3 regions of the Paenarthrobacter sp. YIM B13468 genome follow, and region 2 is predicted to be linked to each of the others. Evidence: predicted binding sites of a transcription regulator. Region 2 holds the regulator's gene; each other region holds the start of a gene.
What was found. Region 2 encodes HrcA, which represses chaperone genes, less so after heat shock. Its sites were predicted from a motif close to TTNGCACTCGNNNNNNNCGAGTGCNAA; they were not measured.
Positions count from the first base shown of each region.

Region 1 (4,645 bases), on a different contig from region 2:
TCCACCGAGGGCGGACGAAACCGCTTTGCCTTGGCAATGACCCGCGCACGCCGTTCCATGCACGTCCTAAGCTGCTTCCGCCCGGAAGATCTGGATCTGGATCGCCTGGCACATGGGGCCGTGGACTTTTACGAACTGCTGGACCGGGAACTGTCCGGGAACAGCAACCTTGGAACTCCTGCCTCGCGCGCCGTTGCCAGCGAACAGGCATTGGGCGAGGACCCTCTGGTTGCCGATCTCGGCGAGAGGTTGCGGGCCAGGGGTGCGCGCGTGTGGCACCTCTATGACGGTGTGCTGGACATTGCCGCCGCTGCCGATCCCGTCCACACGATTGGACGGGAAGGCGCCGAGATTCCCACGCCCGTTGCAATCGAGTCGGATGGCACGGAACGTTACCGGCGCATGAGTGTCCGCGAACGTAGCCGTCTGAGGCCCCAGCTTCTGGAACGCATGGGCTGGCGGTACATGTCCCTGTGGACCATTGAAGTGTTCACGGATCCCTCGTCCTGCGCAGATCGAATCGGCTCCTATTTGGGACTTGAGAACCATGTTCCCCAGGCCGTGACGCCATCGGAGCATGGCTTCCTGGACATGGATGTTGAACAATTGAATCTGGACAATGCAGGTTCCTCGTATGCCAGCTCCTCCTTTGGGAGTTCCTCGTACACCGGGTCCTCGTACAGCAGTTCCTCGCAAAGCAGGTCCTCGTACAGCAGTTCCTCCGCAACCCGGGCTTCGCATCGGCAAGGCCCAGGAGGTGCCCAGGCATCGCTGGAACCACAGCAGCCCGGGCAGGCGGATGTGGACAGGCGCAGGGGATCGGATAGCGAACCAAGCGACGCTGAAGCCGGCAATCCAACCCGCAGTGATCCAGAGGATGGGACTGAAGCACCAGTGAATGAACAGGGAACCGGCAACGACAGCGGCTCTGAGGAACAGGCCACAGCTGGGGGCGCCGAAAACGCACAAGAGCAGGCAGAGACAAAGACGCCAGCGGCGAAGCAAGCCTCGGGTGGAATCTTGCCTACCAAGGCAGCTGAAGACGATCCCCGGCGTTGGGGCGACGAAGACAACTATGACCATGAGCAGTGGTTGAAGGAGCAAAAGCCCCCGCATTGGGGCTGATTGCGTCATGGAATTCAAACCTGCACCATGGATTGACCAAACCCTGGGATTGAACAAAACCTAGGGATTGACCAAAACAAAGAAAAGCTTGCCTTGCGTTGATGCGCCGGCAAGCTTTTCTGCTTGTGGGCGATCTGCAGCTACCACCATCAAGCCGTCGGTGTCGCTGGTTCCGAGCCATTGGCCGGGTTTACCTCCTTGGGCAGATGTCCATAGAACAGGGACGGACGCGGCCAGGACTTCGGTTTGCCGGGATTCGTCGTATGAACCGGCGGCGGTAAGTACTATATTCACCAGCTGTCCCGGGGACAGAAGCTGGATGGATGAAGGGTCGGCCATGCGAAGGGGGACCGCAGCTGAGCCGACAGGTGCACCGGTGAGAAGTCCCGGCCCTAGAAGGTTGGATTCAGTGGGGATCTGCCCTTTGGTCAAGGGCGAGGCAAGCTGGCGGCCCACCAGTGAAACGTGATCCTCCAGGGCTCCGGAAATCGCGAGGTCGGGCGGCACGCCAACATTGGTGAAGTCTGTCTTGGTGAGGCTTGTGCCTGCTGCGAGGTCATGGGCAGCCACGAGAATGCTGACGCGCTGCTCAGAGACAGGGGTCAGCTGTTGGACAGTAATGCCCGTGGCCAGGCAGAGCAGCAGTGCAACTGTCAGCCGACGATTCCGGGCGGCCCAGAATTTGTGGCTCTGCCTGGAGCCCAGCCTCACTTGGCGATGTGGCCTCTGGTTCCGAGGGAGGAATTGGCCAGCCCTGGTTGATGGCTTGTTCCGGGAGCGACCAAGGCCCCTGATGGGCGGACTGGCATGTTCGCGGCGGGGGAGTAGCGAAGTGGTTGACTTTAGTGGCATGACGCCACGTTAGCCACCGGGCTCGGCCGCCCAACAGCGGCCGGGTGCCCTATGTGGAAAAGTGCTGGCTAGCTGGCTGCGGCGGCGGCTGCGGGTGCAGGGGTGGCAGCGGGGGCCGGCGCGGCCGGGGAGGAGGGCGCAGCGGAGACGGTGCTGCCCTTGGCATCGCGCGAATCCGTGCGGTAGAAGCCCGAGCCCTTGAAGACAACGCCGACGCTGTTGAACTTCTTGCGAAGCGCGCCCTTGCATTCAGGGCACTCCGTCAGGGAGCTGTCAGAGAAGGACTGGACGATGTCAAAGGCATGGTCACAGTCTTTGCAGGCGTATGCATATGTGGGCACTGAGTTCCTCCTTCAGGACAAAGTTCAGGTCCTGTGGAGCCGTGGCGGAGAATCTCCGCATTAGCAGTCCCAGGGCCTGAGTGCCAATTCTATCATCCCCAGCCGGCTCATTCGCTATCTGCCAAGTCGATGTAAGTGCGGGACTTTACGTATGCGTCAATCCAGGTCACTCCCGCCGCCAAGGGTGATGATTCCCGAGGGCGTCAGAGCATCCGGCACCGGGCGGTCAAAGGGCTCGGCGGGGATAGCTCCTGAAGGCAACACATCGTCGTCGTACACCACCGCAATGGTGGGCGGCCGCCCACCGGAATTGTCCAGGTGTTGGAGGAGACGGTCGTAGTAGCCGCCGCCTTGTCCGATGCGGTTGCCATCCCGGTCCACGGCGGTGGCCGGCATGAAGATGCCCGCAACGGCGCTCACCACAGCACTGTCCAAACGCTCACCTTCGGGTTCGTCGATGGGTGCGTAGTCGGATCGGACGAATGCTGTCTCCGGCGTCCAGTACACCCAGCTCAACTGGCGGCCGGCCTCGCAAACCGGAAGCAGGACCTGGTGACCGGCGTCGTGGAGCCCTGCGATCAGGGGCATGGTTGGGGGTTCGTGGGAGACACCCACGTAGATGGCGAAGGTCCTGGGTGATCCGGCCGAAATTTTCCGGGCCCATGCCAAGCCGTGCCGCGCAATCGATTCGCCGGCTTGGGCTAGTTGCTCCTTGGAGAGGCTGCGCCTGTATAGGCGTCGGCTGCTGCGGATGTCTTCCTTCGATGCCATTTTTGTCCGATCATGAGATTCCCGAGGGCTGCCGTGGTCTACGTAAAGCAGCAAATCCGCTCAATTTCAAGGGTTCTTTCTGCGTCTTGCCACGGCGAGGGTTTACCCGTTGATGTATTCCTTCCGTTACATTAGTCCGGTGACTCTCGATAACAATGCTGTCCGTAAGGCCGTCATCCCCGCAGCGGGTCTTGGTACCAGGTTCCTCCCCGCCACAAAGGCGATGCCGAAGGAAATGCTGCCCGTGGTTGACAAGCCAGCCATCCAGTACGTCGTCGAAGAAGCGGTGAAGGTTGGCCTGCACGACGTCCTGATGATCACCGGGCGCAGCAAGCGCGCCCTGGAAGATCACTTTGACCGTGTGCCGGCGTTGGAAGCAACGCTGGCAGAGAAGGGCGATACGGCCAAGCTTGAAGCCATCCAGTCCGCCACCAACCTGGGCGACATCCACTACGTCCGCCAGGGCGACCCCAACGGCCTCGGCCACGCGGTCCTTCGTGCAAAGCAGCACGTCGGGCACGAGCCCTTCGCCGTCTTGCTGGGCGATGACCTGATTGATCCCCGCGAGGACCTGCTCAGCGAAATGATCGCTGTCCAGCAGAAGACGGGCGGTTCCGTTGTTGCCCTCATTGAAGTTGAGCCGTCCAAGATCAGCGCCTACGGTTGCGCCGACGTCGAGGAAAACGATGAGGACGGCTACGTCCGCATCAAGCAGCTGGTGGAAAAGCCGTCCCCCGAAGAAGCTCCATCAAACCTCGCGGTGATCGGCCGTTACGTTCTCCACCCGGCAGTGTTTGACGTTCTGGAGAACACTGCTCCCGGACGCGGCGGAGAGATCCAGCTGACGGATGCCCTTGAGGTTCTGGCTGCCGGGGAAGGTGAAGGCTACGGCGTTTATGGCGTTGTCTTCCGTGGACGCCGCTATGACACCGGTGACAAGCTGAGCTATTTGAAGGCCTGCATCGAGTTGGCATGCGAACGCGATGACCTGGGGCCCGAGCTCCGCGAGTGGCTGCCCAGCTTCACCGCCGGTCTTCCCAAATAACACCGGTGTACGGCTCTGCGATCTGGCCGGTAACGCTGGAAAGCGGAGCCTTGGTGCTCCGGCCAATCCGTTACCGCGACAAGCGGGAGTGGTCTGAAGTCCGTTCGCGGAACAGTGAATGGCTTGCGCCTTGGGAGGCGTCCAATCCTGCGCCGGGTGGGCGCCTGCCCAGTTACCGCCAAATGGTGGCATCCCTGAATGCTCAAGCCCGGCAGTCCACGGCCTTGCCCTTCCTCATCACAGAGCGGACCGAGGGTTTCCGTGATCCTCAAATTGTGGGCCAGTTGACGGTCTCATCCATCGTGTGGGGTTCGGCAATGATGGCCACCCTCGGCTACTGGGTTGATAAGGAACGCGCCGGGCACGGTATTGCTCCCACTGCAGTTGCGATGGCTACGGACCACTGCTTCCGGACCCTTGGCCTGCACAGGATGGAAATCAATATCCGGCCTGAGAACGCGCCCAGTCTCAGGGTGGTGGAAAAGCTCGGATTCCGGGACGAGGGCTACCG
Region 1 is NZ_JBHZPI010000002.1:275,640-280,284, forward strand. It holds gene ACFX4T_RS03295 (AAA family ATPase) at 1-1,125, shown strand, start outside; gene ACFX4T_RS03300 (RcpC/CpaB family pilus assembly protein) at 1,186-1,836, opposite strand; gene ACFX4T_RS03305 (FmdB family zinc ribbon protein) at 2,046-2,318, opposite strand; gene ACFX4T_RS03310 (5-formyltetrahydrofolate cyclo-ligase) at 2,475-3,089, opposite strand; gene galU (UTP--glucose-1-phosphate uridylyltransferase GalU) at 3,202-4,134, shown strand; gene ACFX4T_RS03320 (GNAT family N-acetyltransferase) at 4,140-4,645, shown strand, end outside.
Region 1: a site for HrcA is predicted at 2,379-2,405, ahead of ACFX4T_RS03305 (FmdB family zinc ribbon protein). Genes of this name have one in related genera too.

Region 2 (4,645 bases):
AGGGAAACGCTTGACGCCGAAACCCGCGAAGTCGAGCGCATCATGCTTGAGGCTCGGCTAGGTACCGGTTTGTCCGTTGACGCGTTGGATAAAGTTGGCCGCCATGCGATGGCAGGACTGATCGCTGAAGAGCTTGTGGATCCGGGTGCGGCCTTCAAGGGTCGCCTGGTTCTTACGCTCAAAGGCCGACTCCTGGCCGACGCCGTTGTGCGCAGGATCCTGCCGGACTAATCGCCGGCAGAATCCCATGGAAGCCTGGAACTACTTAATCCAGCGCAGGTTGAGCTTGTAGCGGTGGGGTTGTCCGTGATTGACACGAATACCCGCTGAGACTGAGAAGCACGTGAGTGCTACCCAGATGCCCGTGGCGATGACTGCAAAGATATTGCCCACCACGGGAAGCAGAACCAGGATGTTTGCCAGGACTGCCGCGATGGTCGGAGGAAGCGTGAAGTTCAGGGCTTCCTTGGATTCCTGTGCCGTAAACGGTCCGCGGTCACGGAAGATCAGATAGATCAACAGGGACGGCAGGCATCCCAGAATTCCCCCGAAGTGCGCCAACGTGGCCCACTGCCGGTCTTCGCTTGCCGTCAGTGGGAGTGCGTTCGCGGGCGCGCCATGGTACTGGGGCTGGCCTGCGGCGCTGCCCGGTTCTTCAGGAGCGTTCTCTGCCACGGTGTCTTCCCTTTGCTGTAAAGATGCTGCGGTGTTGCTGTCCCAGAATACTGGGTCCCGGGTCCTCCCGGGACCAACGCCCCGTTACATCTCCGGGAAAAGCCACTCAAGGAACGTAAATCAGGACAGGGCTGTCAGGGAGTGGTGAGGAAATCGATGACTTCCTCCACCCGTCCCAGGAGTGAGGCCTCCAAGTCCGCGTAGCTGCGTACCGCACCAAGCAGGCGCTGCCAGCCGAGTCCAATGTCTTCGGCGGTTTCGTGGGGCCAACCGAAAGCGGTCAGAATCCCGGTCTTCCAGTCAGTGCCCCGCGCAACTTCCGGCCACCGCTCAATACCCAGCACTTTTGGCCGGATGGCTTGCCAGACGTCAACATACGGATGCCCCACGATCAGGACGTTTCCGGCGGCTCCGGGCACTGTCATGGCTTCTGCGGCGATGCGTGATTCCTTTGACCCCGCCACGAGGTGATCTACCAGGATCCCGAGCCTGCGCCCTGGCCCGGGGGAGAATGCGGCAATAGCTGATTTGAGATCGTCCACGCCGTGCAGCGGCTCGACGACGATGCCCTCAACGCGGAGATCGTCACCCCAGACTTTCTCCACCAGTTCTGCGTCGTGCTTGCCTTCCACCCAAATACGGCTCGCCTTGGCCACTTGGGCACGCTGGCCAAGGACCCTTACTGACCCCGATGCCGTTCGACCCGCCTGCACAGGGGAACCAGGAGCCTTTGCGGCCGGAGGCATGAGACGGATGGCCTGCCCTTCAAGCAGGAAACCAAACCCTAGTTGGAAGGACTTGGTTTTACCACGCCGGTCCTCAAGGGAGACGATGTGCATTCCCCCGGATTTCTCCACCCGGGTGACTTCGCCCACCCAGCCGGACTGGACGTCTTCAAGGACCATCCCGCGCTGGACGGCTACCTCAGGGAGTTGGCGTTTGGCAGGAGCGGACAGATCCTGCGGGCCCCACGTATCGAAAGCCAAGGACTTCATACCCCTTTGTGCTGGTTGTGCTGGGAATAACTCCCGTGGGCGGTTTCAATGCTAGCAACGTGCTGGCTCATACTAGACTTGTTAGCACTTAGGCATGTTGAGTGCTAACAATTGGTCCGCTATAGGCACGGACAGTCGTCAGGAGGTGTTGCAATGAGTGAGCCACGCAAGCTTGAAGTGCTGCGCGCAATCGTTGAGGATTACGTGCATTCCCGTGAGCCTGTTGGGTCCAAGGCGCTTGTGGAGCGGCACCATCTCGGCGTTTCCAGCGCCACTATCCGGAATGATATGGCGGTACTGGAAGAAGAAGGCCTCATCGCAGCGCCCCACACCAGCGCAGGCCGCATCCCCACGGACAAGGGCTACCGGCTGTTCGTGGACCGGATCTCGCAGGTCAAGCCGTTGTCCGCCGCGGAGCGTCGAGCCATCCACTCGCTGCTTGAGGGGCCCGACGACCTCGACGACATCCTTGAGCGCACCGTCAGGCTACTGTCGCAACTGACCAACCAGGTCGCCGTCGTTCAGTACCCGCACTCCAACCGGGCCCTGGTCCGTCACGTCGAATTTGTTCTCCTGGCGCCAAAACAGGTACTCGTGGTGCTCATCGCAGATACCGGAAGCGTTGGCCAGAAAGTCATCGAGGCCGGCTCCGATGTAAGCAACGAGGCCTTGATGGCCCTGCGTTCCCGGTTCCTTGGCAGCATCGCGGGGACTCAACTGGCACTGCTGCCGCAGGTACTGCCTTCCGTGGTTGCGCTGTGTCCGCCGGACCTTCGTGGGCTCGCGCAGCATCTTGCACATGGTCTCCAGGCCCTGAGCGACACCAGCCGTGAAGAACGTATCGTCATGGCCGGAACAGCCAACCTTGCGCGCTCGAATGTGGACTTCCCGTTGAGCATCGGACCAGTGCTGGAAGCTCTTGAGGAACAAGTTGTCATGCTCCGGTTGTTGTCTGACATGGGAGATGATCCCCGCGGCGTGACAGTGAGCATCGGGCGCGAGAATCCATATGACGGCCTGGCAGAAGCATCGGTCGTGGCAACGGGATATGGCTCCGGTGCCAAGGTGGGCATCCTCGGACCAACCCGGATGGACTATCCCACCACCATGGCTGCGGTGCGCGCCGTGGCCCGCTACCTTTCCCGCATTCTCGGCGGCTGACGCCGGCCCGAGGTAAGAATCTGCAGTACAACAAGGAAGAGATACCGACTTTGAGCAGCCACTATGACGTTTTGGGAGTCTCGCCGGAAGCCACCGGGGAAGAGATCAAAAAGGCGTACCGCAAGTTGGCGCGCAAGCTTCACCCGGACGTGAACCCGGGGGAGGATGTCGCGGAGCAGTTCAAGGCCGTGACGCATGCTTACGAAGTGCTGTCCGACCCCCAAAAGCGTCGCGTCTACGATGCCACCGGTAACGAGAACGGCACTGACAACGGCTTCGGTGGCGGCTACTCCGGCCAGGGCTTCGCGTTCCAGGACATCTTCGATACCTTCTTTGGCGGTGGCGGCGGGCATGCTGGTCCGGCCTCCCGCGTGCGCCGGGGCCAGGACGCACTGATCAGTGTCCGCATCGACCTCAAGGACGCCGTGTTTGGTGTCAACAAGAAGCTCGAAGTTGACACGGCAGTGGTCTGCCCCACGTGTGATGGCAGCTGCTGCCGGCCGGGTACGCACCCGGAGCGTTGCGACATTTGCGGCGGCAGTGGCCAAGTCCAGCGGGCCGTTCGATCCATCCTGGGCCAGGTCATGACCACGGCACCATGTGGTTCCTGCGAGGGCTTCGGAACAGTCATCAAGGACCCCTGTAATGAGTGCAACGGGCAGGGCCGCATCCGGAGCCGCCGGTCGCTCACCATCAAGGTACCTGCCGGCGTTGCCACGGGTACGCGGATCCAGCTCTCCGGACAGGGCGAAGCGGGACCGGCAGGCGGACCTGCCGGTGACCTCTATGTGGAAATCCGCGTCAACAGTGACTCCACCTATATCCGCGAAGGCGACGACCTTCACGCTACGCTGAGCGTTCCCATGACGGCAGCAGCTTTGGGTACGGAACTGAGCCTGGAAACCTTCGACGGGCCCCAGGAGATCGACGTCAAGGCTGGCACCCAGTCCGGCGAGGTCATCACGCTTCGCGGTTTGGGCGTCACCCACCTCAGGGGCTACGGCCGCGGCGATCTCAAGGTACACCTGCACGTTGAGACACCGGTCAAGCTGGATCCGGCACAGGAAGAGCTCCTGCAGCAGCTTGCCAAGTTGCGCGGTGAGCAGTTCAGCGAAGGCAAACTCGTGGCCAGCGGCGGCATGTTCGCCAAGCTGCGGGACAAGCTCGGTAACCTGTAGCGGTGAGCAACCCCGTTTTCTTCACGCCCGCCGGGAGCCTGCATGGTGTTGAGCCGGGCGCGTTGTTCGTCATCGACGGTCCAGAAGCCCGGCATGCCGTCACGGTGAAGAGACTCACTGTCGGTGAGGCTGTGGACATTGCCGACGGCGCAGGAGCCCGCCTGACAGGCACGGTGGCAGAGGTCGGCCCTGGAAGTTTGTCCGTCATGGCGTCCGGTGTGATTTTCGAAGACCAGCCGGACGTGCGTTTGGTGCTTGTCCAAGCTTTAGCCAAGGGTGACCGCGACGAGTTGGCCATTGAGACGGCCACCGAACTGGGCATAGACGCAGTGATCCCATGGCAGGCTGAGCGATCCATCGTCCGCTGGAAGGGGGATCGCGCTGCGAAGGCCCACGCGAAGTGGCAGTCTGTGGTCACTGCCGCGGCGAAACAGGCCCGCCGGGCGTGGATACCGGAGGTGCGTCCTATCCTGGATTCCGCGGCGTTGGCAAAGGCTGTTGCTGCCGCGGATCTGGCTGTGATCCTTCACGAGGACGCCAAGAACCCTTTGCGCACCGTCCTTGAAGCGCCGATCGTGGCTGAGGGCGGCGGGCTGGACTCGCCGCGTGAAGTCCTCTTGATCGTGGGGCCGGAAG
Region 2 is NZ_JBHZPI010000006.1:151,150-155,794, forward strand. It holds gene hemW (radical SAM family heme chaperone HemW) at 1-231, shown strand, start outside; gene ACFX4T_RS08195 (DUF4870 domain-containing protein) at 262-675, opposite strand; gene ACFX4T_RS08200 (DUF3097 domain-containing protein) at 810-1,661, opposite strand; gene hrcA (heat-inducible transcriptional repressor HrcA) at 1,824-2,831, shown strand; gene dnaJ (molecular chaperone DnaJ) at 2,882-4,009, shown strand; gene ACFX4T_RS08215 (16S rRNA (uracil(1498)-N(3))-methyltransferase) at 4,012-4,645, shown strand, end outside.

Region 3 (4,645 bases), on a different contig from region 2:
GGCGCACAGATAGTCCGTCGGCGTGGGCGCACGTTCGTCATCAACAAGAACAACCCGCGCATGAAGGCCCGCCAGGGCTAACCGCGCGGCAGCGAAAAGAGGCCGTTGTTTAATGGGTGAATGCCAATCCTGAACAAAGACATGTCCCTGTGCATTTCGCTCGCGGCCCGGCCCAGCAACATCGGGACCCGGTTCCACAATTATTTGTACGACCTGCTCGGACTGAACTTTGTCTACAAGGCATTCGCCCCGGCGGACATCACTCTTGCAGTGGCTGGCATCCGCGGCCTCCCCATCAGGGGAGCCGCGGTGTCCATGCCCTACAAGGAAGCTGTCATCCCGCTTGTGGACGTGATGGATCCTTCGGCCAAGGCCATCGATTCGGTCAACACGATTGTCAACAACGACGGCGTCCTGACCGCGTACAACACCGACTACATCGCCATCGCCCGGCTCCTGAAAGACCACAAGGTTCCCAACAGCCACACAGTGCTGCTGCGCGGAGCCGGAGGAATGGCGAAAGCGGTGGCCGCAGCTCTCCGCGATGCAGGCTTTACGTCCGTGACCATCGTTGCCCGTAACGAAACCACGGGCCGTGCGCTCGCGGACCTTTACGGTTTCGGCTGGCAGGACGACGTCAATGGATCAACAGCGGACCTCATCATCAATGTCACGCCCCTGGGCATGGCTGGTGCGGACGAAAGGGCACAGTCTTTTGACGACGCCACCATTGCCGCCGCGAAGATAGTGTTCGACGTCGTCGCCCTCCCCTCGGAGACGCCGCTCATCACGGCTGCCCGTCAAGCAGGCAAGCCGGTGATCACCGGAGCCGAAGTTATCGCGATCCAGGCTGAAGAACAATTCGTCCTGTACACGGGCGTCCGCCCGAGCGCTGACCAGGTCCGCGAAGCCTCGGAGTTCTCCCGCCGCTGACGGAGCCTAGAACGTCACGGGCTCCACAACTACGGCCACTCTTTCCTCGCCAATCCTGGTGAGGACCAGGGTGGCCGTCTTTGCATGCTTGGTGTCGCGCTTGGATGGAAGGAGTTGTTTCCGCAGTTCCTCCGGAGTGACTGCCGTGCCGCGCTTCTTGATATCCAGCACCGTGATGCCGTTCGCTTTGACCCAGGCTTTGAGCGCCTTCACGTTGTAAGGCATTACTTCCAGCACCTTGTATGCGCGGGCAAAGGGCGAGTCGTGGAGTTCCGGGGCGCAGATGTAGGCGATATGTTCATCAACCAAGTGCCCGCCAAAACGTTCTGCGACGTCGGCCACCAGGCCTGCGCGGATGACCGCACCGTCCGGTTCGTAGAGGAACCCTTCAACCGGCCCGACGGCGGCTACCGGGCCGCCGTCGAAATCCTCGCCGCTGGTGAGTTCAGCAGCGCCCTGGGAGCCGATGACAAGTGCCGCGCGCCGTACCCCGGGCCGGGCCACCGCATTGAACCATAGGGTGACCTCAGTGACATCGCCGCCTACGGAGACCCACTGCGCTTCGCAGTTCGCCGGAACCGAGTCGTGTGGCATCCCGGGACCCATCTTGACGCCCACCGCCCGGCCGCCCGCAGCCAGCCCTTCAACGAACGACAACGGGGGAGAGAACGCTTCCGGATCCCAAATCCTCTTGGTCCCGGACGTAGAGGTTGTGCGTCGTGCGGGATCCAGCCACACGCCGTCGATGCCATCCAGGTCAACTGATGTGGCGTCGGAATGCACCACTGTGGCGTGCGGGAAGGGCATGAGGTTGATGGTGGCGCAGGCGGCAGTGGTTTCATCCATTTCCACGGCGGTCACGGCAATATCCATCGATGCCAAGGCCATGGAGTCCGCTCCGAGGCCGCAGCCGAGGTCGGCTACGTGGGAGATGCCGGCCTTGGCAAAACGCTCGGCGTGCCGGGCTGCCACGTTGAGGCGGGTTGCCTGCTCAAGTCCGGCCTGGGTGAACAGCATCTGCCGGGCGAACTCGCCGAACTTGGCCTCGGCGCGGGTCCGGAGGCGGGACTGCGTCAATACCGCAGCCACGAGTTCGGGGGAGTGGCCTGCTTTCCGGAGTTCGGCGTTAACGCTGAACGAATCGGCTTCGCGGTACGGCCCCAGCGAGGCAAGAAGTTCCCATCCTTCAGTGGTCAGCAAGGGTGCGATCTGTTCCTGCGGTGCGTGAGACATGGGATCAAGCCTAACGGCGCGCGCCCTGACGCCGTGAGTTGGGAATCGGCCCGATAGGGTTGTTTTCATGGAAGACAACGCAGCTCCGCAGCCCTCCGATACGAACAACCCGGGCGGGAACCACTCCGCTGGCCCAGGAGCTCCAGAGCATTCCTCCGGCCGATCCCTTGTGGCGTTTGCCCGTCCTGCCTTGATCGCAGGGGCCGTGATCGCTGTAATCTGCATCGGCCTGCTGATCGTGATCTTCGCCTTGGACTCTTTCAACGCAGCGGCATACTCCGTCACAGGCAAGAGCGTGAATGACGCTACGGATGAAGCCCGCGATATCCGTGACCTCTACAGCGGGGCCCGCATTGGCGGGATTATCGCCTTGGTAATTTCCGGCGTCGTGGCCCTGGCGGCCGCCGTCGTGCTGTATTTGAACCGCGGATCGGCTCCCACAGATGAGGATGACGACGGCGAAGACTACGATCTGGATGACCTCACCGGCCGGTAGCGGGAGTTCACCTAGGACGAAATTCTGGCACTCGCCTTGACCGAGTGCTAACGCTTACATAGAGTCTTGTTAGCACTCTCCCCCGGAGGGTGCTAATCACGCCAGGCGTCCACCGGCACCGCGACGACGGTTGCACGCTACGGCACCCTAGTTCTTAGTCCATGAATCAGCTCATGAAAAGGAGAGTCCGAGTGTCGGTCTCGATTAAGCCTCTTGAGGATCGTATTGTTGTTCGCCCGCTCGAAGCAGAGCAGACCACGGCTTCCGGCCTGGTAATTCCGGACTCCGCACAGGAGAAGCCGCAGGAAGGCGAAGTTGTTGCAATCGGCCCCGGCCGCTTCGATGACAACGGCAACCGCGTGCCGGTTGACGTAGCTGTTGGCGACGTCGTTATCTACTCCAAGTACGGTGGAACCGAAGTCAAGACCGGCGGCAACGAGTACCTCGTTCTGTCCGCCCGCGACGTCCTTGCGATCGTCGTAAAGTAACTTCCTGGAGCCCCGCACCGCAGCCGCGTTGGAATCATTCCGACCCTCTGCGGTGCGGGTTTTCTGTCTTGAAAGGACACAACCATGGCAAAGCAGCTTGCTTTTAACGATGCTGCCCGCCGGTCTCTTGAGGCCGGTATCGACAAGCTCGCCAACACTGTCAAGGTGACGCTTGGCCCGCGCGGCCGCAACGTCGTGCTGGACAAGAAGTGGGGCGCTCCCACGATCACCAACGATGGCGTGACGATCGCCCGCGAAGTTGAGCTTGACGACCCCTACGAGAACCTTGGTGCCCAGCTGGCCAAGGAAGTAGCCACCAAGACCAACGACGTCGCTGGCGACGGCACCACCACCGCTACGGTGCTGGCGCAGGCGCTGGTCAAGGAAGGCCTGCGCAATGTTGCTGCTGGTGCCGCTCCTGGCGAGATCAAGCGTGGCATCGAGGTTTCCATTGAAGCCATCGCAGCCCGCCTCCTGGAGAACGCAAGCGAAGTGCAGGGCACCCAGGTGGCCAACGTTGCCGCTATTTCCGCACAGAGCGACGAAATTGGCGAACTGCTGGCCGAGGCGTTTGGCAAGGTCGGCAAAGATGGCGTCATCACCATCGAAGAATCCTCCACCACCCAGACCGAACTCGTCCTCACCGAAGGCATGCAGTTCGACAAGGGCTACCTTTCCCCGTACTTCGTCACTGACGCAGAACGCCAGGAAGCTGTCCTCGAAGACGCCTTGATCCTGATCAACCAAGGCAAGATCTCCTCCCTGCAGGAATTCCTGCCGTTGCTGGAGAAGGCGCTGCAGGCCTCCAAGCCGCTGTTCATCATCGCCGAGGACATCGAAGGCGAAGCCCTGTCCACGCTGATCGTCAACCGCATCCGCGGCACGCTGAACGTTGTAGCTGTCAAGGCTCCGGGCTTCGGCGACCGCCGCAAGGCCATGCTCCAGGACATCGCGACGCTGACGGGCGCACAGGTTGTTTCTCCTGACCTTGGCCTGTCGCTGGACACTGTTGGCCTCGAGGTACTGGGTACGGCACGCCGCATCACGGTCACCAAGGACAACACCACCATCGTTGATGGCGCCGGAACCGAGCAGGACGTTGCCGACCGCGTGGCCCAGCTGCGCGCCGAGCTCACCCGCACGGACTCCGACTGGGACCGCGAGAAACTGCAGGAGCGCCTTGCCAAGCTGGCTGGCGGCATCGGCGTTATCAAGGTTGGCGCAGCCACCGAGGTGGAACTGAAGGAAAAGAAGCACCGCATCGAGGACGCCGTTTCCTCCACGCGTGCAGCCCTTGAAGAAGGCATCGTTTCCGGTGGCGGTTCCGCCCTCATCCACGCCCTCAAGGCACTGGACGAGTCCCCGGCCGTCAAGGCCCTGGAAGGCGACGCAGCAGCAGCTGTTGGCATCGTCCGCCGTGCCTTGATCCAGCCGCTGCGCTGGATCGCCCAGAACGCTGGCTTCGACGGCTTCGTCGTCGTCTCCAGGGTCTCCG
Region 3 is NZ_JBHZPI010000002.1:248,984-253,628, forward strand. It holds gene ykgO (type B 50S ribosomal protein L36) at 1-81, shown strand, start outside; gene ACFX4T_RS03205 (shikimate 5-dehydrogenase) at 121-933, shown strand; gene ACFX4T_RS03210 (SAM-dependent methyltransferase) at 940-2,166, opposite strand; gene ACFX4T_RS03215 (hypothetical protein) at 2,234-2,662, shown strand; gene groES (co-chaperone GroES) at 2,854-3,150, shown strand; gene groL (chaperonin GroEL) at 3,235-4,645, shown strand, end outside.
Region 3: a site for HrcA is predicted at 2,687-2,713, ahead of groES (co-chaperone GroES). Genes of this name have one in related genera too.